Regions from separate parts of the Clostridium nitrophenolicum genome, predicted to be linked through region 4. Evidence: riboswitches for the same ligand, from Rfam matches in the RefSeq annotation. Region 4 holds a riboswitch; each other region holds the start of a gene.

Region 1 (5,221 bases), 1.9 Mb from region 4:
CATACCAGCAGTTTTCGAAAATAAGCTATATATCCCTACAAATAGTAAAAGTATGAGAACTATGGTATTAAGGTAATTCCCATTTATTTTAAGTACTGTATTTACCCCTAAGATAGCTCCTAAAAAACTAAAAGGGGCTAAAATTTTTAAGAGATAAAAATCCACTTTATCAGATTGAGCAAATTCTATAGAACTAATAAGTGTAGAACAGCAAGAGCAAAATTTATTTGTTCCAAGCACCAAATGAGGTGGAAGGCCTGAAAGTAAAAAAGCTGACAAGCTAATAATTCCTCCCCCTCCTGATATACAGTCTATAAAACCAGCAAGGAATCCAGCAATGCATAGAAATATTAAAGTATTAATAAAAATCCCCTCCTCAAGTAAGTGATATAGGGTAATAGGCGGTCAGTTAACTTATACCCCGGGCTATGCTTCCAAGCTTCAGTCCGTTAAAAACTTTTAGTCAGTCTAAAGCTTGTGTTCCAAGACAACCTAAGAACTTTCGAGAACTCGCTGCGCTCAAACAACTCTAAAGTTCTAAGGTTCTCTTAAAACTCTTCACTAAGACTGACACAAAGTTTTTAAATCTATCTTCAGCTTTGGAAACATATCCCTCTGCATAAGTTAACTTTCTGGTTATTCCGCCTATATAAGGTTATAATTCTAAAAGTTATCGCATCCATCTTATATTTATAATTGTAGCAGAAGGGAAACCATATAAAAAATATTCAATACATATTATAGGTATATGAAAAAAATATACATATTCTTTTACATAAGTGAATACCTAGATTAGGTATATATCCAACATCGATAATTAGCTTAATCAAGGTACCCCTATGAATATCGCTAATAAGTTAAGTACCCAAGGTGGATATCTATAGGGAAACTAACTTTGAATCATACATATTTAACAGATTTGGCCAGCGTTATTGACAGAAAAGTATGAATATGGTATATTATGAACAAAGTTCATTAATAGGAGGATAAAATGCCAAAGTTAATTGAAAATGCTAAGGAAAAAATAATAATTCAAGGAAGAAAAACTCTTTTAGAAGAGGGATATAAAGGTCTGAATATAAGAGAAATTGCCAAACAGTGCGATATAGGAACAGGAACCTTTTATAATTATTTTAGAAATAAAATAGAGCTTGTAATAGAAATTTTTCAAGATGATTGGAATAAGACCTTGAATATTATAGAAAGTTTAAAGTTAACTGATGAACCTTTTAAAGAAAAAATAAGAAAAATATATGAATCCTTACAGGGATTTGTAGATGATTATATTTCAATTTTTTATGAAATTGCAAATGAGGAAAAGCAAGGGTATCACTGTAGAGAAAAAGATAGTTTTACAAAGTTATATACAGAAATAGGAGAATTAATTGAACTTGAGAGGAAAAAAGGAAATATAACATCTAAACTTGATTCTGAAAAACTCTCTTATTTTATTATTTCTAATCTTACATATTTAAGCAAAAATAAATATATGTCATTTGATGAACTTTATGATCATTTAAAAATATAATTTTTTTAAACTTACATGAATAAAGTTCACCTAATCTATTGGCTATCTTAGGTTTAATACTATTATAATTATAAGAAATGGCGAAAGAGCTTCTCACATTAAAATATTAAAAAACTGTTTACTAATTATAAATATTACTGTATAATAATTAACATAAGTGAATAACTGAGGTAGAGGCGCGGGATTTAAGAGTAAAACTGCAGAGGTAAGCACAATGAAGCAGTTTAAAAGGAAATTTCGCCGAAGCGTACAGTAAATGCTTTAGTACTGTATAGCTGGGGTTGCATAGAATATATGCAAGACTGTCACAAAGAGGATTTTGTGGTGAGCTATCATTCGTTGTATATTAATATGTATGTTTTAGTAATTAATGTAAATTCATATTAAATGCCTTGAGTGTATGCTCAAGGCATTTTTTACGTTTCTGATCTTAGTTATTTCACTTATCGGAATAAATAAAAGCCGGTAAGGAGGAAAAATTTATGCAAAATGCAGTAGAAAAAAATGTTCAGACTTCTAATGAACTTAAAAGAAGTTTAACAGCAAGACATCTTAATATGATTGCAATGGGAGGTGCCATTGGAACAGGAATATTCCTGGCTCTTGGAGCTACAATTAAACAAGCTGGACCAGGAGGCGCACTAGTTGCATATGGTTGTATAGGTATTATGGTTTATTTCTTAATGACTAGTTTAGGGGAAATGGCAACATTCATGCCGGATTCAGGTTCCTTTGGAATATATGCATCAAAATTTGTTGATCCTGCTTTTGGATTTGCAATGGGATGGAACTATTGGTATAACTGGGCTATTACAGTTGCAGCTGAAATGGTTGCAGGTGCCCTTCTTATGAAATACTGGTTTCCTGGCGTGCCAGCTCTTGTATGGAGTGTTTTATTCCTTACAGTAATAGTTGCACTTAATCTTTTATCAGCAAGAGCTTATGGTGAATCAGAATATTGGTTTGCAAGTATTAAAGTTATTACCGTTATTATATTTTTATTAATAGGTGTTGCAACAATAGTTGGAATAATAGGTGGACATGCTGTAGGATTAAAAAACTTTAGTGTTGGTGAAGCACCATTTGTTGGTGGAGCTAAATCAATTTTCATGGTATTCTTAATTGCTGGTTTCTCATTCCAAGGTACAGAGCTTGTTGGTATAGCTGCGGGAGAAAGTGAAGATCCAGAAAAAAATATACCTAAAGCAATAAATACGATCTTCTGGAGAATTTTAATATTCTATTTAGGAACAATATTTGTTGTTGGCGCATTAATTCCTTATATGGATGCTGGAGTTGATACAAGTCCATTTACATTAGTATTCCAAAAGGCTGGTATAGCAGCAGCGGCATCATTAATGAATGCAGTTATCTTAACTTCAGTACTATCAGCAGGAAACTCAGGAATGTATGCTTCAAGCAGAATGCTATATGCAATGGCTAAGGATGGTAAAGCACCAGCGTGGCTTGGAAAAGTTAACTCAAGAGGAGTTCCTGTTAACTCGCTAATATTAACTACAGTAGTAGCATCCCTTTGTTTCTTAACAGGACTTTATGCAGAGACTACAGTTTATGTATGGCTTGTAGCAGCATCAGGACTTGCAGGCTTTGTTGCATGGTTGGGTATAGCACTATGTCATTATCGTTTCCGTAAGGCTTATGTTGCTCAAGGACGTGACTTGAAAAAATTGAAATATGTTGCAAAGTTATTTCCATTAGGACCAGTAATAGCAATGGTATTATGTATAGTTGTTACTTTAGGACAAGGTCTTAGCTACTTTGAAGCTGATAAAATAGACTGGAATGGAGTTATTTCATCATATATCGGATTACCATTGTTTATAGGATTATGGTGGGGTTATAAAAGAAAACATAAAACAAAAGTTGTTGATTTAATGGAAATTGATTTTGACACTGTTAAAAAATAATATAAAAAGGGTCGCATTAATTGCGGCTCTTTTTATATACACATTGAGAAGTATGTAACTTTATACAATATTTATGCCCAATTGATTTAAGTTTTAATTTATAGTATTAATCATTTTAAATATAATGTAACTATGGTAAAATATTGTTATAATTGTTATTTTAAATAATATTGGAGGAACTATAATGAGAAGGATTTGATGCATCTGCACAACCATATATTAAAAAAATCATTTTCTAAAGGTTTTTTTGTTGTGCAAAATTTTGGAGGTGTATCAAATTGAATAAAAAGATAAATGTTTATTTAATGTATATTATTGCATTTCTTCAAGGACTTGTTTTTTATGGACCTATAGCTACTTTATATAGACAATCAAGAGGCTTGTCTATGTATAATATTTTTTTAATTGAGTCCATATTCATGATTTTAATGCTGCTCTTTGAGATTCCTTGGGGATGGTTTGCAGATAAATATGGATATAAAATAACCTTGTTGATGGGAAACTTTCTACTTTTCATATCAAAAATTGTTTTCTATGAAGCGAATTCCTTTTCCTTATTTTTAGTAGAAGGAATATTAGTAGCCTTAGCTACTTCTGCAATTTCAGGTTGTGATATAGCATTATTATACTCATCAGCAGACAAAGAGAAGACAGAAAAGGTATTTGGCATGTATACTGCTATGAGTGTCGCAGGTTTTCTATTGGCATGTTTACTTTCTACAAAAATGGTCGAGAGATCAATGGATTTAACGGTGTTTGGAACAATAATTCCTTATGGTTTAGCTGTAATCTTAACATTTTTTATTAAGGATGTGTCTCATAATTTAGAAAAAAAGACAAGTATTAAAAATAGTATAAGAGATGTATTAAATAATAAACAAATTATAATAATTGTAGTAGTCTTTGCTCTCATTAGTGAAACAACTCATTCAATTGGTGTCTTTTTAAATCAACCTCAATATTTGAAAAGTGGAATAGGTATCAGATATTTTGGATTTTTAACAGCATTAATGCAGATAGTATGTCTAATATCTGCTAAATCCTATAAGTTTACTGAAAGATTTGGTCAAAACAAAACCTCAAAAGTTCTATTAATAAATATTTTAGTGGGATGCGCAGTATTAATATATACTGGAAATCCAATTATAAGTGTAGTTGCAATTGCTGTTACTCAAGGATGTTTTTCAATTATAAGACCTATTATTTTAGATATAGAAAATAAATCAATAAACACCAGCAATAGAGCAACAATACTTTCTATCTACGCTATGGCTGGCGATATACTTTCCTCTATAGTTAACATTTCTATAGGTAAATTTGCTGACGTATCTATTGAAGCAGCCTTTAAAGCATGCACGTTTATTAGCATTGCTGCCTTTGTTTTAGCACTAATATACTTTAATAAAGCCAAAATGAATTCAGTAAACCAAAATTAAGTAAGCACTATATATAGAGAAACTAACTAGAAAGTTAATTTATACAAAGGGATATGTTTCCAAAGCCGAAGTAGATTTAAAAACTTTGTGCCAGTCTTAGTGAAGAGTTTTAAGAGAACCTTAGAACTTTAGAGTTGTTTGAGCATAGCGAGTTCTCGAAAGTTCTTAGGTTGTCTTGAAACACAAACTTTAGACTGGCTAAAAGTTTTTAACGTACTGAAGCTTGGAAACATATCCCGGCGTATAAGTTAACTTTCGGACTATTACCTCTATAGTTGACTCTGTTTATTGTAGTCAGTATAGTCAGGTGCAAACCACTTCACAGATAT
Region 2 (5,221 bases), 300 kb from region 4:
GCTACATTTAGACCTTTAATTACCACACCATCTAGGGAATTGTTATCTGATGAGCAGTGGTGATATTCAATATCATATCCTTTAGAATTAAAGAATTCACCTACTTTTTTCATGAGAGTTGATTTTCCAGTGCCAGGGCCTCCTTTAATACAAATCTTTCTTCTGGCAGTGTCCTGGTTAATAATATACTGATAAAATGAATAGAAGCCGTAGCTGGTATTTCCACCTGGAAACAAATTTCTAATAGTACCTTTCATAAACACACTCTCCTACTTAATTACAATCACTATATAATATGCAACAGCATTTAGTTTTGATATATTATTTAAAATATTTTTATTTAAGGTGCCTAAGAGTATAGTGAAAAGCTATACTTTTTTATTACTAAAAAAGTGATATTTTGTTATAATTATAAAGTATTGATTTTTTATTGAAAAATAGAATGAGGGTTGTCGTTTTTAAATTTTACTTTTAAGTTTGGAGGAATAGTTATGAGAGAAGAATTAAAAAAAGCTCAGGAATTAATAGATTTTATTTATGAGAGTCCTACAGCATTTCATGCTGTAGATAGTGTAAAAAAGATTCTTTTAAGCAGAGGATTTGAAGAGATTAGAGAAGAAGATAAATGGGATTTAAAAAAAGGAGGCAAATATTTTTTAAATAAATATGATTCAGCTTTAATTGCATTTGTTGTAGGAAAAGGTAAAGTAGAAAAAGAAGGATTTAGAATAGTAGGTGCTCATACAGATTCACCAGGTTTTAGAGTAAAACCTAATCCTGATATGGAAGTAGAAGGAGCATATGTAAAACTAAATACAGAAGTTTATGGCGGTCCTATAATAAATACTTGGCTTGATAGACCTCTATCTATAGCTGGTAGGGTAACTATAAAAAGCGAAAACCCTTTTTCACCGCAAATTAAACTGTTAAATATAAAAAGACCAATTTTAATAATACCTAATCTTGCTATACATATGAATAGAAATGTGAACTCTGGAGTAGAATTAAATAGACAAAAAGATATACTACCACTGATTTCATTAGTGAATGAGAATCTTGAAAAAGGAAGATATCTTATAAAAACTATTGCTAATGAATTGAGTGTTAAAGAAGAGGACATACTGGACTTTGACTTATTTCTTTATGAATACGAAAAAGGCAGTGTTATAGGGCTAAATAATGAGTTTATATCCTGTGGAAGGCTAGATGATTTAATAATGGTACACTCAGGGATAAATGCTTTAACCAAAGTAGATGCGGGAAATGCTACTAATGTTATGGTTTGTTTTGATAATGAAGAAGTTGGAAGCACTACCAAGCAGGGAGCAGATTCTCCAATGTTGGCTACTTTGCTGGAGAGAATTATGATTTCAATGGGAAAAGGAAGAGAAGATTATTTTAGGGCTCTTTCAAATTCTTTCATGATATCATGTGATTTAGGCCATGCGCTTCATCCGAACTATGGTGAGAAGAGCGATCCTGTAAATAGACCAATAATTAATAAGGGGCCAATAATAAAAGTGAGTGCAAATCAAAGTTATACTTCAGATAGTGTATCTAGTGCTGTTTATAAAAGTATATGTGATATAGCAGGAGTGCCAGTTCAGTTCTTTGTGAATCGTTCGGATGAAAAAGGAGGATCTACCATTGGGCCTATATCTGCAAGTCACGTAAATATACCTTCAGTAGATATGGGGTTAGCTGTTCTTTCAATGCACTCAATAAGAGAATTAGGTGGAGTAAAAGACTATATATATGCGGAAGAGTCTTTTAAGGAATTCTATAGATATAATAAATAATTTGTTTATTATAAATAATCTATTCTTTTTATAAATATGCAACAAAATTATTATTAATAAAAATTTTAATTCTAAAGATGAAGACATTGTAAAGAAAAAATAAATTATCTTAACATATAAAATAATCTTGAAATGTATAAATACTTATGTTAAACTAATTATAATTTAATAATGAAACTTACCTTAGGGTAGAGGTGCTGTAATTAATAGTAGTTGCTTTTAGTCGGCAGACAGTGAGAAGTGAAGAAAGGAATTATGGCCGAAGAAAATAGTTTGGCGAAACTATTTTCTGGCTTTGCATATAATATATGTGGAGCTGTCATCTAAGATTCTGTAAATGACTTACCGAATTTTAACTATACATATATAGTTCCAGCTATGGAGATGGAGAGCTACAAAGGGTACACAGAGTTGCGATGATATTTTTTGTGCAGCAAAGGTGTTCCTTTGCTGCTTTTATTTTTATAAATTATGGTATGTTTCACATAAGCAGAGAACCCAAATCTTATATTCCTCAGAGTTTACGAAGAGGAGTTTCACATAAGAATAATTTTAAGGGAGTGATGATATGGCAATTGTTGTACAAAAATATGGTGGAAGTTCTGTAGGAACTATAGAAAAAATAAAAAAGGTTGCCCAAACAGTAGTAAGAAGAAAACAAGCAGGAGATGATGTAATAGTTGTAGTGTCTGCTATGGGAGATACTACAGATGATTTAATAGGTCTTGCAAATGAGGTTACAAGTAATCCCGATAAAAGAGAATTAGATGCTCTTTTATCAACTGGAGAAATGATGTCTAGTGCGCTGCTCGCTATGGCAATTAAGGCTTCAGGCTATGATGCTATTAGTTATACAGCGTATCAAATAGGGATAAAAACCACTGGACAGCATGGTAAATCATTAATAGATGACATAGCCGAGGAAAATATAAAGAAGAGTTTGTCAGAAGGAAAAATTGTAATAGTAGCAGGGTTCCAAGGCATAAATGAAGAAGGACATATAACCACTCTTGGAAGAGGTGGTTCAGACACTACTGCTGTTGCGATAGCAGTGAAATTAGATGGGATATGTGAAATCTATACCGATGTAGACGGTATATATAGTGTAGATCCTAGAAAATATAAGGATGCTAAAAAGTTAGATGAAATAGATTATGAAGAAATGCTTGAACTTTCAAGTCTTGGAGCTCAAGTTATGCACTCTAGATCTATAGAACTTGGACAAAAATATAATATTCCAATATACGTTGGATTAAGTAATAGTGATATTAAAGGAACAGTAATTAAGGGGGTAAATAATATGAATATGGAGAGTAAACCAGTAACAGGATTAGCAACAAGTGATGATGATGTAGCTATAACAATAAGAGACATAGAAAGTGATATAAATACTGTATCAAGCTTATTTGAAAGTGTAGCAAGCAAGAGAATCAATATTGATATGATAAGCCAAACAGCACCTGTAAATAATAGAGTTAACTTATCATTTACTATACCAAAAGTTGATTTAAATGAGTGCTTGGAAATAATTAAGCCATTCTATTTAGAGGAGAATCAAATTGCTATAGATGAGGATATAACAAAGTTTTCTGTGGTGGGTATAGGAATGAAAACTACATCAGGAGTTGCATCTAAAATGTTTAAACTTCTTAGTAAAAATGATATTGGAGTAAAGATGATTACAACTTCAGAAATAAGAATTACCTGTGCAATTAAACAGAAAGATAAGGTAAAAGCAATTAACGTTATTGCAAGTGAATTTAATCTATAACCAAAATCACGAGGAGGTTAAAGCCCTAAATGGACTTTAACGGGTAATTTTGCTAGGTAAAAGTTCTAAATGAACTTTTACGGGTAACTTGTGAGCGGAAGCGAAAATCTTAAGTTACCCAGTACCCGAAGGGAAACAAGCAAAATTACCCAGTGTTCCGACTAAAAGGAGGAAAATTGATTATGAAATTAGCTGGTACTATGGATATAAAAAACAATACCCTTTATATTGGTGGAGTTAGTACAATAGACTTGGCAAAAAAATTCGGTACTCCTCTATATGTAGTTGATGAAGAGTTGATAAGAAGGCAGTGCAGAAGATATTATAACTCATTTAGAGCTAGTGAAAACAAAAATAAAGTAGCTTATGCAGGAAAGGCATTTTTAACTTTGGCTATGTGCCAAATTATAAAAAGCGAAGGTTTGTGTTTAGATGTAGTTTCAGGTGGAGAATTATACACTGCATGGAAAAGTGAATTTCCTATGGAAAAAGTATATTTTCATGGTAACAACAAAACTTTAGAAGAAATAGAGATGGGAGTTAACTTAGATGTAGGTAGATTTGTAGTAGATAATTTCTATGAGATAGAAAAAATCAATGCTATAGCTAAGGAAAAAAATAAGGTTCAGAAGATTCTACTAAGAATTACCCCAGGTATAGAAGCACATACGCATGAGTATATAAAAACAGGACAAATAGACTCTAAATTTGGTTTTACATTACTAAATAATAAGACTATTGATGCTGTGAAAAAATCTATAGCACTTTCTAATATAGAATTGGTTGGGCTACATTGTCACATTGGTTCTCAGATATTCGATACAAAGCCATATGAGGATGAAGTAGAGATTATGCTCTCAATAGTTAAAAACATTAAGGATGAAACTGGTTATGAAGTTGAGGAGTTGGACTTAGGTGGCGGATTTGGGATATATTATACAAAGGGTGACACTCCTAAAAAGGTTGAAGAATTTTGTGATGTAATATTAAGTAAAGCCGAAAGTGTTGCAAAGAAGCTAAATATAGATCTTCCTGTATTAGTTATTGAGCCAGGTAGATCAATTGTTGGAAATGCAGGAATTACGCTTTATACAGTGGGAGCAATAAAAGAAATACCAGATATAAGAAAGTATATAGCAGTAGACGGAGGAATGACAGATAATATAAGACCAGCTCTTTATAATGCTGAATATGAATGTATAATAGCTAATAAAGTAGAAAGTAGTTCTACAGAAACTGTTACTATATCTGGTAAGTGCTGTGAGTCAGGAGATATATTGTTGAGTAATGTGAAAATCCCCGAGGCTGAAAGCGGTGATATTCTGGCAATGCTTACTACAGGAGCATATGGATATTCTATGTCAAGCAATTATAATAAGATACCAAAACCTGCAGTAGTTATGGTTAAAGATGGAGACGCTAAGCTAATTTGCAGAAGACAAACCTTTGAAGAAATTATAGAAAATGAATTGTTATTATAAAAAACGCTGGAAAGTTTTTATACTTTCCAGCGTTTTTTTGTTTTCCCCTAATTCATATTTTGTGATTTGCTGGGAATAATAATCAAAGCACTAATTCTCTTTACACGAAAGGATGGATTGATATGCTCTATATTATATTTCTGGCAATAACTGTTGCAGTATTTGGCATA
Region 3 (5,221 bases), 1.4 Mb from region 4:
GAAGCAGTAAAATTAAATATAAGAGATTCACTAAGAAGCGTTAGCTTTAATGAAATAATAAGTAAGGGAGATATATCCTATAATAACGTAGAATGTGATTTTTATATAAATTCTAAAAGAGTAAAATGCACAATAAATGCTGTACCTATGAGAGTTAACAGCAAGTCTGTAGGTATAGTTATAACCTTTAGAGAGATACAACATGTGCACAATTTAGTAAATAAAGTAGTTGGATATAAAGCTACTTATAGATTTGAAGATATCATTACTCGTAATAATAGAATGAAAGATATAATAGAGTTTGCTAAAAAGGCAGCTCAAAGTGATTGTAATATTCTCATTGAGGGGGAGAGCGGAACTGGTAAGGAACTTGTTGCACAATCTATACACAATTTTAGTGATAGGGAAAGAGGACCTTTTGTTGCAGTAAACTGTGCTTCTATACCTAGAGAGTTAGTAGAAAGTGAATTGTTTGGTTATGAGAGGGGGGCCTTTACTGGAGCTTCTAAAGAAGGTCATCCGGGCAAGTTTGAACTTGCTGATGGTGGTACAATTTTCTTAGATGAAATTGGAGAACTTCCATTAGATATACAATCTAAGCTATTGAGAGTATTGGATAACAATAAGATTACTAGAGTAGGTGGAACTTATGAAAAGCAACTTAATGTAAGAGTTATTGGGGCAACAAATAGAACACTGCAGGAGGAAATAGGCAAGAAAAATTTCAGAGGAGACCTTTATTATAGACTGAGTGTAATGAATATTAAAATTTTACCTCTAAGAGAAAGAAAAGAAGACATAGAGGTGCTTGTCAGTCATTTTGTAGAAAGGTTAAATATTAAAAATAACAGACAAAGTAAAAAAGTGCACAAGTCTTATATAGATAAATTGAAAGAGTATCATTGGACTGGTAACGTAAGAGAACTTAGAAATGTAGTTGAAAGAGACTACTACTTAAGCGACATTGAATTAGTATCAGCATCTAGTATTCAAAGCTATAAGGATGATAATACTGTAATCGAATATCATCGAAATAGCGATACTATTATTCCTATTCAAATATTAGAAAAGGAAAATATTATGAATGCTTTAAAAGGCTGTGGTGGAAGTAAAATTAAAGCCTCAAAATTATTAAATATGAGCAGATCAACTTTATATAGAAAGATTAAAAGATATAATATTAACAATCAAGAGAATAAAAATGTGTCAAAATGAGAATTGAAAAGCAGATGTGTCAATATAATACATACAGTAATGTGTCATATTGACACTTGTTTTGATAAAAGGCTTGCAAGTAGGCCTTTTTTATTTTGGCACAATATTTGCTCTATATATCTGTGAATTGATTAACATACATAAATTAAAATATACTTTAGGAGGAATAATTATGAAAGCTGCATTATGGTATGGAAAAAATGATGTAAGAGTTGAAAAAATTGAAGAACCAAAAGTAGTGAAAGGTTCAGTAAAAATTAAGGTTAAGTGGTGTGGAATTTGTGGTTCAGATCTGCATGAGTATTTAGGAGGACCTATATTTATTCCAGTTGGACAACCACATCCATTAAGTGGTACTACAGCTCCAGTGGTTTTAGGTCATGAATTTTCTGGTGAAGTAGTAGAAGTAGGTGAAGGTGTAACAAAGTTTAATACTGGTGATAGAGTAGTAGTAGAGCCAATTGTAGCCTGTGGAAAATGCCCTGCTTGTAAAGAGGGAAAGTATAATCTTTGCTCTTCTTTAGGTTTTCATGGACTTTGCGGAAGTGGCGGCGGACTTGCTGAATATACTGTGTTTCCAGAAGAGTTTATACACAAAATTCCAGATAATATGTCTTACGAACAAGCCGCATTAATAGAACCAATGGCTGTTGCACTTCACTCAATAAGAATAGCAAACTTTAAAACTGGAGATACTGCAATAGTATTAGGATCAGGTCCGATTGGACTTGCGACTATAGAATGCTTAAAGGCAGCTGGTGCAAAGCTTGTAATAGTTTTACAAAGAAAATCAATAAGACAGGAATATGCAAAGAGAGCTGGCGCAGACGTAGTATTAGATCCAAATGAAGTTGATATAGTGGAAGAAGTTAAAAAACTTACAGATGGAGTAGGTGTAGATGCTGCATTTGAAACTACTGGTGCTAAGATAGGATTTGATATAGGACTTAATAGTTTAAAATTTGAAGGAACTATGGTAGTAACAAGTATTTGGGAAAATGAGACAAGCTTTAATCCTAATATTTTAGTATTCTCAGAAAAGAAAATTGTTGGGACATTAGCATATAGACATGAGTTTCCTGCAACAATTGCGCAAATGAGTGATGGAAGAATAAAAGCAGAAGGATATATAACAAAGAAAATAGCTCTTGATGATATAGTTGAGGAAGGATTTGGTTCTTTAACTGGCCCAGAAAAGAAAAAACATGTTAAAATACTTGTAACTCCAGATAAATCACTTCTATAACTATCAATGTAGATGCAACACCATTTGCTAGGGCTTGTAAAAATGAAATAAGCAAAATAAGAAAATAGATATAAAAACACTAGGTAACTTACCTGGTGTTTTTTTATTGTAAATACTAGCTTTTTAAACAAAAGCAGTAAAATATAAATGATGTGATTACAAAAATAGAACCTTAAATATATTTGAATGAAGAGAGTGCCGCTAAGGTTCGTTATTTTTTAATTAGTATTAAAACTAATCTAAAAAATAAAAAAATTTATTTTTTAGATTGGTTATATTTTACAATAAACTATTATAAATATTAAGTATAGCTAAATAAAAAATTAACACATTTGGCACATGAGTAATACTTAAAAATAAACATAGGAATAAATAAAAGTACAATAAGCAAAATAAATCAATTTGACAAAAAAATAGGTTAGTACATAAATAGAGGTGCAAGTAAAAAGGTAGCTTTTAAGTGTTAAGGAGAATACATCCTCCGATATTAAAAGCAAAGGGTTTATTTGCCGAAAGGGTGTATTTGATATTAGATATATCCTTGGGGATAGAGCATAGTAGTTCTATCACTGCCGTGAATAATCATGGAGCGCTATTTATGTGATGAGAAGAAAATTTTCATTGCATGAGTGGCGTAAATAACTTATAACTCTAAAGCATTGAAATTTTTCAATGCTTTTTTTAAGTTTATTTATGTCCCAACAAATATCACAGTTTAAGGGAGGAATAACAATGAAAGTAATGATTAGAATGAGAATGAGTATGCATGATGCTCACTATGGCGGAAACTTAGTAGATGGAGCAAAAATGTTGAATCTTTTCGGAGATGTAGCTACAGAACTCTTAATCAGAAATGATGGAGATGAGGGATTGTTCAGAGCTTATGACAATGTAGAGTTTTTAGCGCCTGTATATGCTGGGGATTACATTGAAGCAGTAGGAGAAATTGTAAGCTGTGGAAACTCTTCAAGGAAAATGGTATTTGAAGCAAGAAAAGTGATTATTCCAAGATCAGATATAAATGATTCAGCTTGCGACGTATTAGAAGAACCTATTGTAGTATGCAAAGCTAGTGGAACTTGTGTCGTACCAAATAGCAAACAAAGAAAAAAATAAGTACCATAATAAAAGTCCGAATATTTTTTATAAAGTAATTTTTGAGTCGAATATTAAGAGGAAATGGAGAGATTATTTCATGGAGAAGCTGATTATTACAGCAGCAATTTGTGGTGCTGAAGTCACAAAAAAGCATAATCCTAGCGTTCCTTATACAGTAGAGGAGATTGGAAGAGAGGCAGAAGCGGCTTATAAAGCAGGTGCAAGTATTATACACCTACATGTAAGAAATGATGATGGAACCTCTACTCAGGATAAGGAAAGATTTAGATTATGCATGGAAGAAATTAAGAGAAGGTGCCCAGATGTAATTATCCAACCATCTACTGGAGGAGCGGTAGGAATGACTAATGAGGAAAGACTTCAGCCCATATATCTTAAACCAGAAATGGCTACTCTAGATTGCGGAACTTGTAACTTTGGTGGAGATGAAGTGTTTGTCAACACTGAAAATACAATAAAAGAGTTTGGCGAAAAAATGCTTGATTTAGGTATAAAGCCAGAGCTTGAGGTATTTGACAAAGGCATGATAGATATGGCAATAAGACTCCAGAAAAAGGGATATATAAAAACTCCAATGCATTTTAACTTTGTAATGGGTGTAAATGGAGGAATAGATGCTGCTATAAGAGACTTTGAATTTCTAAGGGGAAGTATACCGCAAGGAAGCACCTTTACTGTGTCCGGAATAGGCAGAAATGAGTTTCCAGTTGCTGTTATGTCCATCATTTCAGGAGGGCACGTTAGAGTTGGCTTTGAAGATAATGTTTACTTATCAAAAGGTACACTTGCTAAGTCGAATGGTGAATTAGTTGAAAAGGTAGTAAGGCTGGCAAAGGAGCTTGGAAGAGATATTGCCAATGCAAAGGAAGCAAGAGAAATTTTAGGTATTAGTAAATAGTTTGAGCAAATAATTTAAGATTAAGGGGGGACAAAATGAATAAGATTGTTAAGCCGGAGGATTTAAAGCCTCTCTTTAAGGATGGTATGTCTATTATGATTGGTGGTTTTTTAGGCTGTGGAACTCCGCATAAAATTATAGATCTTCTAATACAGCTCAATATAAAGGACTTGACTATAATTGCAAATGATACCAGTTATGTAGATAGAGGAATAGGAAGGCTTATTGCGAACATGCAGGTTAAGAAGGTTATAGCATCTCATATAGGAACAAACTCTGAAACAGGTAGACTTATGAATTCAGGGGAAATGGAAGTAGAGCTTGTACCACAAGGTACGCTAATTGAAAGAATTAGAGCTGGTGGATCAGGACTTGGAGGAGTTTTAACACCTACAGGTGTAGGTACAACCATTGAAGAGGGTAAACAAAAGATAAGAATTGAAGATAAAGATTATCTTTTAGAATTACCATTAAAAGCTGATTTATCAATTATTAGAGGAACTATAGTAGATGAGTCTGGAAACACATTCTATAGAGGAACTACTAGAAACTTTAACCCTATAATTGCTATGGCTGGAGAAAAAGTAATAGTTGAAGCAGAAAAAATCGTTAAGACAGGACAATTAAACCCTGATTATGTTACAACTCCAGGGGTGTTAGTAGATTATATTATAGAGGGGATTGAGTAGTATGATTACAGATGGCAAGCTTGCAAAACAAATTATAGCCAAAAGAATTGCTCA
Region 4 (5,221 bases):
GGATTACTAAATATCTTATTATTTTGATTATAAATTTCACAATTTATAGATGGTTCCTCTACTTTTAAAATATCAATCTCATTCTTCTTGTTAAGCTTGTTATTCCATTCTGGTGATATACCACCTACCAGATCTAGCGAATTATTTAGAAATTCATTCATTATATCTGTGTCATTTTTTTCTATTTTCATTATTATTTTTTCAAGCTTAACAGATTTAGCATCCCAGTATGAGTTATTTTTTATCAACTCTAGTTCTTTGTTATGAGTCCACTGTTTTATTAAAAATGGACCATTAAAAACTAGTGTATTCACCTCAGTTCCATATTTATCTCCATACTTTTCTACAATATCCTTTCTTTGAGGCTGCATTATTTCGTAACTTGTTAACTTTAAAAAATATGCACAAGGTCTTTCTAGTGTAATTTCTAATGTTTTATCATCTAGTGCCCTTACTCCTAATTTGTTCGAGGATATATTACTAGACTTATTTGTTTCCAAAACATTATATTCCTTAGCTCCCCTTATTGGATATAATAAAAATGCATTTTGTGATTTAATGGCTGGATCTAGCGTTCTCTTAATCCCATACTCATAATCCTTAGCTGTTACCTTCTTACCATCAGACCATTGATTATCTCTTAAGTAGAATGTCCATTTCAATTGATCTGGAGACACTTCCCATCTTTCAGCACCAGCAGGCTTGACTATATTTTTGCCATCCTTATCTTCCTCTACTCTTGTTAGGGATTCGTTAACCTCGAAGAGAATTTGAGATGAGTACCTATCAGTTGATTTAGATGGGTCTAAAATTTTTGGTTCATCTTTTAATATAATACTTATGTATTGTTCGCTATCATTTTTATTTAATTCCGAATTGGTTTTAATTGTGTTTTTTCCACATCCCCATAAAGAAAAAATAGTAAGAACTATTATTATGAATCCAATCTTTTTGATCTTCAATAAATTACCTCCTTATGTTTTCGAATTAGATCTTTATGGTTTTTTTTACCTATTATACATTATTGGTAGTTTGTTAAATTTTTATTCAAGTGGTCTCTACAAAACTTCTAAAAATAGTTATATGTATGCATAAAAAAAACTTGAAATGTATAATTACGTATGTTAAACTAATTGTAATTTAATAACGATACTTACCTTAGGGTAGAGGTGCTGTAATTAATAGTATTTATTTTTAGTCGGCAGACGCTAAGAAATAGAGAAAGGAATTATGGCCGAAGAAAATAATTTGGCGGAATTATTTTCTGGCTTTGCACATAATATGTGTAAGGTTGTCACTTAAGTTTTTGTTTTATACAATAACTTAGCTATACGATTTTTGTATGGTTTCATTTATGAAGGTGGAGAGCTACAAAGGTACACAGAGTTGCATTGTATTTTTTGTGCAGCAGAGGTGTTCCTTTGCTGCTTTTATTTTTCTAGAAATTATATACAATTATATAATATAATTAATTTAAAGCACTTTTTGCAATATATTAAGCAATTTTAGCAATAATTTATGCAAAAATTCAACATATAATATAATTAGCTGAGTAGAATTCTTTAAGCAGGTATACAAAATCTTAAGTCCTAATTGCTTGAGGTTTTACAATAAACTATAAATAAAATTTTAGGGGGTATTTAAAATGAAATACAATGTAGCAGTAGTTGGCTGTACAGGCATGGTTGGAAGAAAGTTTTTAGAAGTATTAGAAGAAAGAAATTTCCCAGTGGATAAAATTTATCTTTATGCATCTGCAAAATCTGCTGGAAAAATGATAAAATTTAAGGGTATAGATGTTGTTGTTGAGGAACTAAAAGAAGATAACATTAAAGATAAGAAGATAGATTTCGCACTATTTTCCGCTGGTGGAGATGTAAGTAAAGCGTTTGCTCCTATATTCGCTAAATACAATATTACTGTTATAGATAATAGCAGTGCTTGGAGAATGGATCCTGAAGTTCCTCTAGTTGTACCTGAAGTAAACCCTGAGGATATCAAATGGAACAAAGGGATAATTGCAAATCCTAATTGCTCTACAATTCAAGCAGTAGTTGCACTAAAGCCTTTACATGATAAATATGGAATAGATAGAGTAATATATTCAACTTACCAAGCTGTATCTGGTGCTGGAATGGGTGGTTATAATGACTTGTTCGAAGGTTATAAAGGTACTGCACCAAAAAAATTTCCTTATGCTATAGCTGGTAATGTTATTCCTCACATAGATGTATTCATGGATAACGGATACACAAAAGAAGAAATGAAAATGATTAGCGAAACAAAAAAAATATTACATGATGATAACTTAAAAATCACAGCTACTACAGTTAGAGTGCCTGTAGTTTATGGGCACAGCGAAAGCATCAATGTAGAATTAAAAAATCAATTTGAACTAAATGATGTATTTGAATTATATAAGAATTCAAAAGGAGTAATCTTAAAAGACGATGTTCAAAATCTTGAATACCCAATGCCTATAGATGCTGCAGGTCGTGATGAAGTTTTTGTTGGAAGAATTAGAAGAGACTTTAGTACTGATAATGGCTTAAATTTATGGGTTGTAGCGGATAACATAAGAAAAGGAGCAGCTTCTAACGCTATTCAAATAGCCGAATATATAATTAGTGAAAATAAGTAATTTATATAAATCTAAAACATAAATTACTTATGTATATAAAAATATTTAAGATGAGGTGTTTGTATGAGTTTATTTAAAGGTTCCGGTGTTGCTATAGTAACTCCATTTAATGAAACAGGAGTAGATTTTAAAAAATTAGAAGAACTACTTGAATGGCACATTAAGTCAAGCACAGATGCTATAATAGTTTGCGGTACCACTGGCGAAGCATCTACAATGAGCGAACAAGAAAGAAAAGAAACAATAAAATTCACAGTAGACATAGTAAATAAAAGAATTCCTGTAATAGCTGGAACAGGAACAAACAATACTGCTGCATCAATAAACATGAGCAAATGGGCTGAAAGTATAGGTGTAGACGGACTTTTAGTAATAACTCCTTATTATAATAAAACTACACAAAAAGGTCTTGTAGAACATTTTAAAGCTATAGCTACAAGTGTTAAGACTCCTATAATTGTTTATAATGTTCCTGGAAGAACAGGCATGAATATTACTCCAAAAACACTAAAAGAACTATGCCAATTTGATAATATAATTGCTGTTAAAGAAGCAAGTGGAAATATAAGCCAGATAGCTGAAATAAAAGCTTTATGCGGCGACAGACTTGATATATATTCTGGAAACGATGATCAAATAATTCCTATACTGTCTTTAGGTGGCGTAGGTGTTATATCAGTACTTGCAAATATAATTCCTAAAGATACTCATGATATGTGCGAATTATATCTTGCTGGTAAAACTAAAGAGGCTTTAAAAATACAATTAGATTCTCTTGCTTTAACAAATTCTTTATTTATAGAAACAAATCCTATACCTGTTAAAACAGCTATGAATGTTTTAGGAATGAATGTTGGAAATTTGAGACTTCCATTATGTGATATGACTGATGCAAATTTAGAGGTTCTAAAGAAAGAATTAAAAAATTACGGGCTTTTAAAATAACTTTTTAAAATAGAATTATAATCTTAAGTGTAGCATCATATAATATGAAGATAAACTTTATAAAATAAAGACATAATTCTCATATTATTTGATGCTATAATTTTAACACATTTTATTTTTAATTAATTACTAGGAGGTTTACAATGGTTAGAATTATACTAAGTGGATGTAACGGAAAGATGGGAAGGGTTATTTCAAGTATAGTATCCAACTTCCCAGACTTAAGCATCGTAGCAGGTGTTGATAAAAGTAACCAGCAAAACACTTATCCTGTATTTTCAAATATTGATGATTGTACTGTTGATGCAGATGTAATTGTTGATTTCTCAAGACCAGATGCATTAGATAGTCTTCTTAAATATGCTAAAGAAAAAAATGTAGGTATTGTATTATGTACAACGGGTTTCAGTGATGAACAGATTTTAAAAATTAAGGAAGCATCTAAAGAAATTCCTTTATTCCGTTCAGCAAATATGTCTATAGGAATTAATGTAGTAAATAAAGTTTTAAAAAGCATAAGTGCACTACTTTATAAGGACTTTGATATAGAAATAATAGAAAAGCATCATAATCAAAAAGTTGACTCACCAAGTGGAACAGCTCTTCTACTTGCAAATACAATAAAAGAATCCTTACCTGAAGAAACTATATTTGTTCACGGAAGAGAAGGTATAGCTAAAAGAAGCCCTAAGGAAATTGGAATACATGCTGTTAGAGGTGGAAGCATAGTTGGAGATCATGAAGTTATCTTTGCAGGACAAGGAGAAGTCATTGAAGTTAATCACTATGCGATTTCAAGAGAAGTATTCGCTGTAGGCGCCCTTAAGGCGTGTCAATTTATGTATGGCAAAGGAAAAGGTCTATATTCAATGGATGATGTAGTTAAATAAGAAATAAGTTTCAATAAGAAGAAGTATAATTCATTCAAACTCAAATATAAATGAACTATACTTCTTTTAAATACTTTATTTATATATGTAAAAATTCACTTCAAATCATACTGTATATATTGTTCACAAGATGTTTTTTTATACCACATCTTCCTTACATTTTAATACTGCACTTTCTTTATCATCAAAGAATTCTTTAGTTAATTTAAATACTTGAGGGCTTAAACGAATAAGTGCAATAATATTTGAAATTACACCTAAACCGATTACAATTTCTCCAACTGACCAGACTATTTTTAATGCACCTACAGCACCCATGAAAATAAATAGTAAGAATCCATATCTGTATATTTTTCCAGCTTTAGCTCCACCAACATAGTTCATTGTAGACTCTCCATAATAGCATAAACCAATTAGTGTAGAGTAAGCGCATAATATAATACTTATACTAACAACATATGATAAGAAAGGATGAACTTTTCCAAAAGCTAAACTAGCTAATATATTTGGTGACGCTCCTGTTTGAAGAACACCACTTGTTAAAATAGCTAAAGAAGTTATAGTACATACAACAAATGTAACGATGAATACTTCTATAATTCCCCACATACCTTGACGTGCAGGATGATCTGTCTTTGCCGTAGCATGTGCTATAGGAGCTGTACCTTGTCCAGCTTCATTAGAGTATAATCCTCTATTTATTCCGTATCTAATAGCTGTTGCTACTGCAACACCGCCTAATCCA

The links. A riboswitch is a leader RNA that binds a small molecule or an ion and turns the genes downstream of it on or off. The one in region 4 is predicted to bind lysine.
Region 1: it holds a riboswitch for lysine, as region 4 does, so the genes downstream of both, ACZ5N4_RS05150 (amino acid permease) here and ACZ5N4_RS23490 (aspartate-semialdehyde dehydrogenase) in region 4, are expected to answer to the same signal.
Region 2: it holds a riboswitch for lysine, as region 4 does, so the genes downstream of both, ACZ5N4_RS24915 (aspartate kinase) here and ACZ5N4_RS23490 (aspartate-semialdehyde dehydrogenase) in region 4, are expected to answer to the same signal.
Region 3: it holds a riboswitch for lysine, as region 4 does, so the genes downstream of both, kal (3-aminobutyryl-CoA ammonia lyase) here and ACZ5N4_RS23490 (aspartate-semialdehyde dehydrogenase) in region 4, are expected to answer to the same signal.

The regions. Positions count from the first base shown of each region.
Region 1 is NZ_AP042469.1:1,116,394-1,121,614, forward strand. Features, by position in the region: gene ACZ5N4_RS05140 (sulfite exporter TauE/SafE family protein) at 1-363, opposite strand, end outside; gene ACZ5N4_RS05145 (TetR/AcrR family transcriptional regulator) at 992-1,528, shown strand; lysine riboswitch at 1,692-1,868, shown strand; gene ACZ5N4_RS05150 (amino acid permease) at 2,011-3,456, shown strand; gene ACZ5N4_RS05155 (MFS transporter) at 3,735-4,892, shown strand; gene ACZ5N4_RS05160 (hypothetical protein) at 5,162-5,221, opposite strand, start outside.
Region 2 is NZ_AP042469.1:5,257,653-5,262,873, reverse strand. Features, by position in the region: partial or broken gene ACZ5N4_RS24925 (P-loop domain-containing protein) at 1-257, opposite strand, end outside; gene ACZ5N4_RS24920 (M18 family aminopeptidase) at 492-1,799, shown strand; lysine riboswitch at 1,981-2,202, shown strand; gene ACZ5N4_RS24915 (aspartate kinase) at 2,368-3,570, shown strand; gene lysA (diaminopimelate decarboxylase) at 3,753-5,051, shown strand; gene ACZ5N4_RS24905 (glycoside hydrolase family 94 protein) at 5,174-5,221, shown strand, end outside.
Region 3 is NZ_AP042469.1:3,511,500-3,516,720, reverse strand. Features, by position in the region: gene ACZ5N4_RS16780 (sigma-54-dependent Fis family transcriptional regulator) at 1-1,215, shown strand, start outside; gene ACZ5N4_RS16775 (2,3-butanediol dehydrogenase) at 1,388-2,461, shown strand; lysine riboswitch at 2,884-3,064, shown strand; gene kal (3-aminobutyryl-CoA ammonia lyase) at 3,194-3,577, shown strand; gene kce (3-keto-5-aminohexanoate cleavage enzyme) at 3,657-4,478, shown strand; gene atoD (acetate CoA-transferase subunit alpha) at 4,514-5,167, shown strand; gene ACZ5N4_RS16755 (CoA transferase subunit B) at 5,169-5,221, shown strand, end outside.
Region 4 is NZ_AP042469.1:4,960,912-4,966,132, forward strand. Features, by position in the region: gene ACZ5N4_RS23485 (peptide ABC transporter substrate-binding protein) at 1-962, opposite strand, end outside; lysine riboswitch at 1,157-1,379, shown strand; gene ACZ5N4_RS23490 (aspartate-semialdehyde dehydrogenase) at 1,646-2,641, shown strand; gene dapA (4-hydroxy-tetrahydrodipicolinate synthase) at 2,705-3,586, shown strand; gene dapB (4-hydroxy-tetrahydrodipicolinate reductase) at 3,730-4,476, shown strand; gene ACZ5N4_RS23505 (alanine/glycine:cation symporter family protein) at 4,615-5,221, opposite strand, start outside.